One region of the Rhodococcus sp. IEGM 1408 genome, then DNA from elsewhere that is predicted to be linked to it. Evidence: riboswitches for the same ligand, from Rfam matches in the RefSeq annotation. Region 1 holds a riboswitch; the other holds the start of a gene.
What was found. A riboswitch is a leader RNA that binds a small molecule or an ion and turns the genes downstream of it on or off. The one in region 1 is predicted to bind cobalamin.
Positions count from the first base shown of each region.

Region 1 (3,399 bases):
CAGCCTGTCGCCGACTGCTGCGCCCGCCGGACCGGTACTCACTCGGCCACCTGCGCCAGAGCGTTGACCGCCGACGCCGTCATCGCGGATCCGCCGCGTCGGCCGTGGACGGTGACAAACGGGATGTCGATACCGTGGTCGTCTGCCAGGGCGGCCAGCGCTGCCTTGGATTCCGCGGCGCCGATGAACCCGACAGGGCACCCGACGATCGCGGCGGGCCGGGGCGCGCCGTCGAGCAGCATCTCTAGCAGGTGGAACAGGGCGGTGGGGGCGTTGCCGATCGCCACCACGGCGCCGTCCAGGCGGTCACCCCACAGCGAGAGGGCGGCGGCGGAGCGGGTCGTGCCCATCCGTCGGGCCAGCTCGGGGACGGCCGGATCGCTTAGCAGACACACCACGTCGTTGTCCCGGGAGAGCCTGGCCCGGGTGATGCCGGAGGCGATCATGTGGGCGTCGCAGAGGATCGGCGACCCGGCGTCGAGCGCGGACCGAGCGGCACCGACCAGCCCAGGATGGACCTGCAGGTCGTTCACGAGGTCGGTCTGTCCGGTGCCGTGCACCATCCGGACGGCGAGCCGCTCGGCGTCCGGCGGGATCCGGGACAGGTCGGTCTCTCGCCGGATCGTGGCGAACGAGTCGAGGTAGATCGCCGGCCCGTCGTCGACGTAGTCGTATCGGCGCGGGGGCCGGTGAGCAGCAGGCATGGAGTCCTCCTCGGGGTTCTCGCCCCGGTCAGAAGTCACAGGCGGCGCGGCAGGAAGCGCGCCGATCCCGCGGCCAGTTTCTGGCTTGTCGACCCGCATGTCGGGCCTCACAGTGGCGGAACCGCCCCGGACTCGCACCGGGTTCCTCACCGTGGGACAGCAGGTATCCTACGCGCGCACGATGAGCACGCCACGCCACGGGGTGACCACGAGCTCGTCCGGAGCCGGGTCGGTGAGCCGGGCGATCAGCGCGCGGTCGAGGATCCCGTCCGGTGCCTCGACGTGCTCGAGCGGTCCTGTCGAGCCGGGAACCGGCCCGTACGGCAGGGCGGGTGAGGGGCTCGGGACCCGACCGTCGCCCGGGCGTGGGGCGACGAGGGGCTCGGAAAGTTCCCGCACGTGCCAGGGGGCATCGGGGCCGTCGCCGCGGGCGCGGGCGAACTCGCGCGCCAGGCCGAGCAGATGGTCGGCGGCCTCGTCGACGGGCACCACCCTGGACCAGTGCTCGCCCACCCGAAGTTGCACGGTGTCGGAATCGAGCACCGCGAGCCCCAGATCGGCGGCACGGTCCACGAGATCGCCGCGGCCGTCGTCGAGGACGAACAGGAAGCGACCCGACAGCCCGGCCAGTCCGGGATCCGCGCGGAGCCCGGCGTCGAGGCGCTCGGTCACCGGGCGCAGGTCCGCCCGACCGCCCGACAGCCCGGTGAGGGGGGAGACGAGAATGTTCCGGACGAGGTCGTGCGTCGGCGCGGGTAGCAGGCCGGTGGCGGCGATCGCGGAGATGACCCGGGTGTCGAGTTGCCCGTCCGGCCCGGTCGGCAGGGCACGCAGTTGCAGGTTCGCGCGGGCGGTGACGTGCACGTCGTCGTCGCCGTATCGCGCCGCGACCCCGTGCAGCGCGGCGAGGGCCGTCGGCGATATGCGCCCGCCGGGCACGCGCAGCCGCACCAGGGCGCCGTCGTCCGCGGGCCAGGGGCGCAGCACTCCCGGGCACATGTCCGTGCGGGTGCGGCGGGTCGGTTGGCTGGCACTCACGGACACAGTGTGGCAGCCGGGCGTGGTCGGGGTCGCGGTGAGTCGACGCCCGAGCGCCGCCGGAGTCCCGGGGCCGGATAGGCTCGCCGGTGCCGTGGTGCTCGGGAAGCCGGAGGAGAAGCCGGCGCGGCCCTCGCCACTGTAGTCGCGGAGCCATGCACTCCGAGCCGTCCCCGAACTGGCCGGAGGAACCGGGTACCTCACCCGGGGACATCGAGCATGGCGTCGACGCGAAAGCCAGGAGACCGGCCACGGCGACATGTTCCACGAGGTTTTGGAGAAGAACATGCGCCATGACCGGCGTTCGGCGTCCCCTGATGACGCCTCGGCACCACCACAGGCACCACGCATCACCCTGCTGTCCACCTCGGACACGGATCTGCTGTCCGCGCGGGCCTCGCGCGCCGAGTGGACGCTCGGCAACCCGTCCCGGATCGACGTCGAGGAGGACCTGCCCGGTCTGCTCGCCGGCGCCGACCTGGTGGTGGTCCGGATCCTCGGTTCGCGGCGGTCGTGGGAGTCCGGGTTCGCCGCGGTCCTGGCCTCGGGGAGGCCGGTGGTGGTCCTGGGCGGCGAGCAGACCCCGGACGCCGACCTGATGGAGCTGTCCACGGTGCCGATCGGTATCGCGGCCGAGGCGCACCGCTACCTCGCCGAGGGTGGGGAACGGAACTTCGCCCAGCTCCACGCCTTCCTCTCGGACACCGTGCTGCTCACCGGTGCCGGCTTCGAGCCGCCGGAGAGCGTGCCGGTGTGGGGGGTGCCGCCGCGCCCGGGAGCCGACGGCCACGGCGCGGGCGACGGCGCGGGCCTGGGCGCGGGGAACGACCAGAACGACCGGATCGACGAGGACAACGCCGGCGACCGCGACGACTCCCGCCCCCGCGTGGGAGTGCTCTACTACCGAGCCCACGAGGTCAGCGGCAACTCCGAGTTCGCGCACGCGCTCGCCGACGCGATCGACGCCACCGGGCACGCCGTGGGAGTGCCGGTCTTCGCCGGATCGCTGCGCTCGGCGCCCGACGAGCTGTTCGACGCGCTCGGCACGCTCGACGCCCTGGTCGTCACCGTGCTGGCCGCCGGCGGCACCACTCCGGGCGCGGTGAGCGCGGGTGGCGAGGACGAGACCTGGGACGTGACGCGCATCGCCGCCCTGGACATCCCCGTCCTGCAGGGCCTGTGCCTGACCTGGAGCCGGGAGGACTGGGCGGCCTCCGACGACGGCGTGAACCCGCTGGACTCGGCCAACCAGATCGCCATCCCGGAGTTCGACGGCCGGATCATCACCGCACCGTTCTCGTTCAAGGAGATCGACGTCGACGGCCTGCCCCGCTACGTGGCCGACCCCGAGCGGTGCGCGCGCGTCGCCGGGATCGCCGTGGCCCACGCGCGGCTTCGCCACGTGGCGCCCGCCGACCGCCGGGTCGCGCTGGTCCTGTCGGCCTACCCGACCAAGCACTCCCGCATCGGCAACGCCGTCGGCCTGGACACCCCGGTCTCGACCATCCGCCTGCTGCGCCGGTTGCGCGACGAGGGCTACGACCTGGGCCCGGACGACGGCCCCATCGCCCGGTTCCTGGACACCGCCAGGGACTACGCCGACGACACCGGGTTCGCCGACGACACCGCCGCCGGCGACGCCCTCATCCACGCGCTC
Region 1 is NZ_JAWLRW010000015.1:43,351-46,749, forward strand. It holds gene R4P08_RS17235 (precorrin-2 C(20)-methyltransferase) at 1-42, opposite strand, end outside; gene R4P08_RS17240 (precorrin-8X methylmutase) at 39-704, opposite strand; cobalamin riboswitch at 758-873, opposite strand; gene R4P08_RS17245 (nitrite reductase) at 873-1,742, opposite strand; cobalamin riboswitch at 1,821-2,011, shown strand; gene cobN (cobaltochelatase subunit CobN) at 2,029-3,399, shown strand, end outside.

Region 2 (3,399 bases), on a different contig from region 1:
GCGACCCCGGGCGGCCTGCTGCGGCGCGGCCGACCGGATCGTCGCGGGCAGGTGCAGGTCGGACCCGGTGAACGCGCCCGCGCCGATGCGCCGGCCGGTGGTGGTCACCGCCCGGGAGCGCCGGCCGGCCGCGCCGTGACCGGTGCCGGTGACGGCGAGCAGGCGGGTCCGGTACGGCTCCGAGGCCGCGGTGACCGTGCCGGGCTCGGGCCGGGTGGGCCCGGGGGCGTCGGGCTGGGAGGCGTCGCCGGCCTGATCTGCGCCGTCGGCAACCTCGTCACCGGCCTCAATGCCTGTCTCGTCCGCAGAGTCGCGGTCGTACTCGGCCTGGCGGCCAGCGTCATCGCTCGCCTGATCGGCCGAGGCCTGCGCCGGGGTCGACTCTGCGCCGGGGGCGTCTGCCGGGGCGGACTCGGCATCCGTAGTGTCTGCCAGCGCGGACGCGTCTGCGGACTCAGACTGATCGGCGTCCTCGGCCGGCGCGGTCTCGTCCCGGGGGTCGGGGTCGGGATGGGGCTCGTCGTCGTCGCCCAGGAGCCGTTCCAACAGGTCCTCGTCGAGCCCCGGCGCATCGAACGGGGCGCGTCGCCGGCGGTGCGGCAGCGCCATGCGCGCGGCGACGCGGATGTCCTCGCGGGTGATCCGGGTCCGGCCCTGCCAGGCGGCGTGGGCGGCGGCGGTGCGGGCGGTGACGATGTCGGCGCGCATGCCGTCCACGTCGAAGCCCGCGCACACCCGGGCGATGGTGGTCAGCGCCCAGGGGGTCAGGCTCACCCGGCCGAGCACGCGACGCGCGGCGGCGATCCGTTCGCGCAGCGCGCGCTCGTCGGCGGCGTGGTCGGCGGCGAACCCCGCGGGGTCGGCTTCGAAGGCGATCCGGCGGCGCACCACCTCGGCCCGCAGGACGGGGTCGCGTGGCGCGGCCACCTCCACGGTCAGGCCGAAGCGGTCAAGGAGCTGTGGCCGGAGCTCACCCTCCTCGGGGTTCATGGTGCCGATCAGCACGAAGCGCGCGGCGTGCTCCACCGAGATGCCGTCGCGCTCCACGGTCACCCGCCCCATCGCGGCGGCGTCGAGCAGCAGGTCCACCACATGGTCGTGGAGCAGGTTGACCTCGTCCACGTAGAGCAGTCCGCGGTGCGCGCGGGCGAGCAGTCCCGGCTGGAACACCGTCACGCCGGCGGCGAGCGCACTCTCCAGGTGTAGTGATCCGGTGATGCGGTCCTCGGACACCCCGATCGGCAACTCGACCAGGCGGACCGGCCGCCGCTCGGTGGGTGCGTCGTGGGGGATCAGTCCGTCCGGCGTCTCAGAACCGCCGTCGTCGGGTGCGGAGGAGAAGCGGTCGCCGGTGACGACCTCGATCTCCGGCAGGATCCCGGCGAGGGCGCGGACCATCGTGGACTTGGCCGTGCCCTTCTCGCCGCGGATCAGTACGCCGCCGACCGACGGGGACACCGCGGTCAGGGTCAGGGCCAGCGCCATGTCGTCGGAACCGACGACAGCGCTGAAGGGGTAATGCTGTGGCATGGGGGCTCCCGCTCTCGTCTGCCAGGTGCGGTCAGCGCGAGGCCGGTCTCCGGACTTCCCGGCTCATCTCGGGCGATCGCGCTGGGCGCGGACGCCTGAGAGGCCGGGTTACCGTAGCGGGCCCTGTGCCGGATTCTCACCGGCTTCCCAGATTCTCCCCTCCGCCCCGCCTCGGGCGGGTCGTGGGGCACCTCGTGCTGTTGGGGTGAAGTTGTTGTGCACGGCCGAGGCTAGCCCAACGGGCTGACCCGGGGCGCCGCAGGTGTCGCGGTAGGGTTCCGCGTCATGAACGCACGGGTGGTGGTCGTCGGCATCGGCGGCGACGGGTGGGCGGGGCTCGACGAGGCCCGCCGTCGTGCCGTTCTGGGCGCCGAGGTGTTGCTCGGCGGGGAGCGTCATCTGGCGATGGTTCCGGGCGATGTGACGGCCGAACGCGTGCCGTGGCCGCGGCCGCTGCGGGACGGATTGCCGGCCGTGCTCGAGCAGTGGGCCGGGCGATCGATCGTGGCCCTGGCCTCGGGCGATCCGCTGGTCGCCGGGGTCGGCACCACCCTGATCGGTGTGCTCGGCGCGGACGCGGTGGAGGTGCTCCCGGCGGTGTCCTCGGTCGCCCTGGCCCGCGCCCGGATGCGGTGGCCGGCCGAGTCCGTGGCGGTGCTGCGCGACCACCGCACGCTCCTTCGCGAACTCGCGCCGGGGCGGCGTCTGTTGGTGCTGAGCGCCGACCGACACACGCCTTCGGAGGCCGCCGCGACGCTTGTCGGCGCCGGATTCGGGGGGAGCGCGCTCACTGTCCTCTCCGATCTGGGGAGCCCGTCGGAGGCGCGCGAGACCTGCGCGGCGCACGACTGGGCGCCCGGTCGTCAGGCCCCCGCCCTGCACGTTCTGGCCGTCGACTGCCTGGCAGATGCCACCGCCCGGCCGCTCGGGCTGGCGCCCGGTTTGCCCGACGATGCCTTTGAGAACGACGGCCAGCTCACCCGCCGTGACCTACGTGCCTCGGCCCTGTCCCGCCTCGCGCCGTCGGCCGGTGAGCTGCTGTGGGATGTGGGCGCCGGCGCCGGGTCGGTGGGCATCGAGTGGATGCGCGCGCACCCGTCGTGTCGGGCTGTCGCTGTGGAGGCCGATCCCGGGCGGGCCGCGCGGATCGAGCGCAATGCGGCCGCGCTCGGCGTGCCCGCGCTGGAGGTCGTCCACGGCCGGGCGCCCCAGGCTCTGGACGGTCTGCCGCGGCCGGACGCGGTGTTCATCGGTGGGGGCGGCACCGCTCCTGGCCTGCTGAGACAGTGCTGGGAAGCACTTCGTCCCGGCGGACGGCTGGTCGCGCATGCGGTGACCCTGGAGACCGAGCGCCTGGTGGTCGACGCCCGCGCCGAATTCGGCGGGGAGCTGACCAGGATCCAGGTCGAGCACGCCGACTCGATCGGCCGGTTCACCGGCTGGGCGCCAGCGCGGGCCGTGGTGCAGTGGGCGGCCGTGAAGCCCTTCGTCGCTGCGGCTGATACTTCGGAAACAGGGGAGAGCTCGTGACCGTTCACTTCGTGGGAGCCGGCCCCGGCGCCGCTGACCTGCTGACGCTGCGCGCGGCTGCGGCGCTTGCCGCCGCCGACGTGTGCCTGTACGCGGGGACGTATCTCGACGACGGGGTGCTCGACCACTGCCGACCCGAGGCCCGGTTGGTGGACACCCAGCATCTGGATCTGGACGGGATCATCGCCGAGATCGTCGCCGCCCGCTCCGAGGGGCTCGAGGTGGTCCGGCTGTGTTCGGGTGACCCGTCGCTGTACTCGGCGCTCGCCGAGCAGACTCGCCGCCTCGACGCGGCCGGCGTGCCGTGGGATGTGGTCCCGGGCGTTCCCGCCTATGCGG
Region 2 is NZ_JAWLRW010000021.1:11,451-14,849, forward strand. It holds gene R4P08_RS17995 (VWA domain-containing protein) at 1-1,530, opposite strand, end outside; cobalamin riboswitch at 1,553-1,740, opposite strand; gene cbiT (precorrin-6Y C5,15-methyltransferase (decarboxylating) subunit CbiT) at 1,816-3,060, shown strand; gene R4P08_RS18005 (cobalt-precorrin-4/precorrin-4 C(11)-methyltransferase) at 3,057-3,399, shown strand, end outside.
Region 2: linked by a shared signal. The riboswitch ahead of R4P08_RS17995 (VWA domain-containing protein) and the one ahead of cobN (cobaltochelatase subunit CobN) in region 1 are both predicted to bind cobalamin.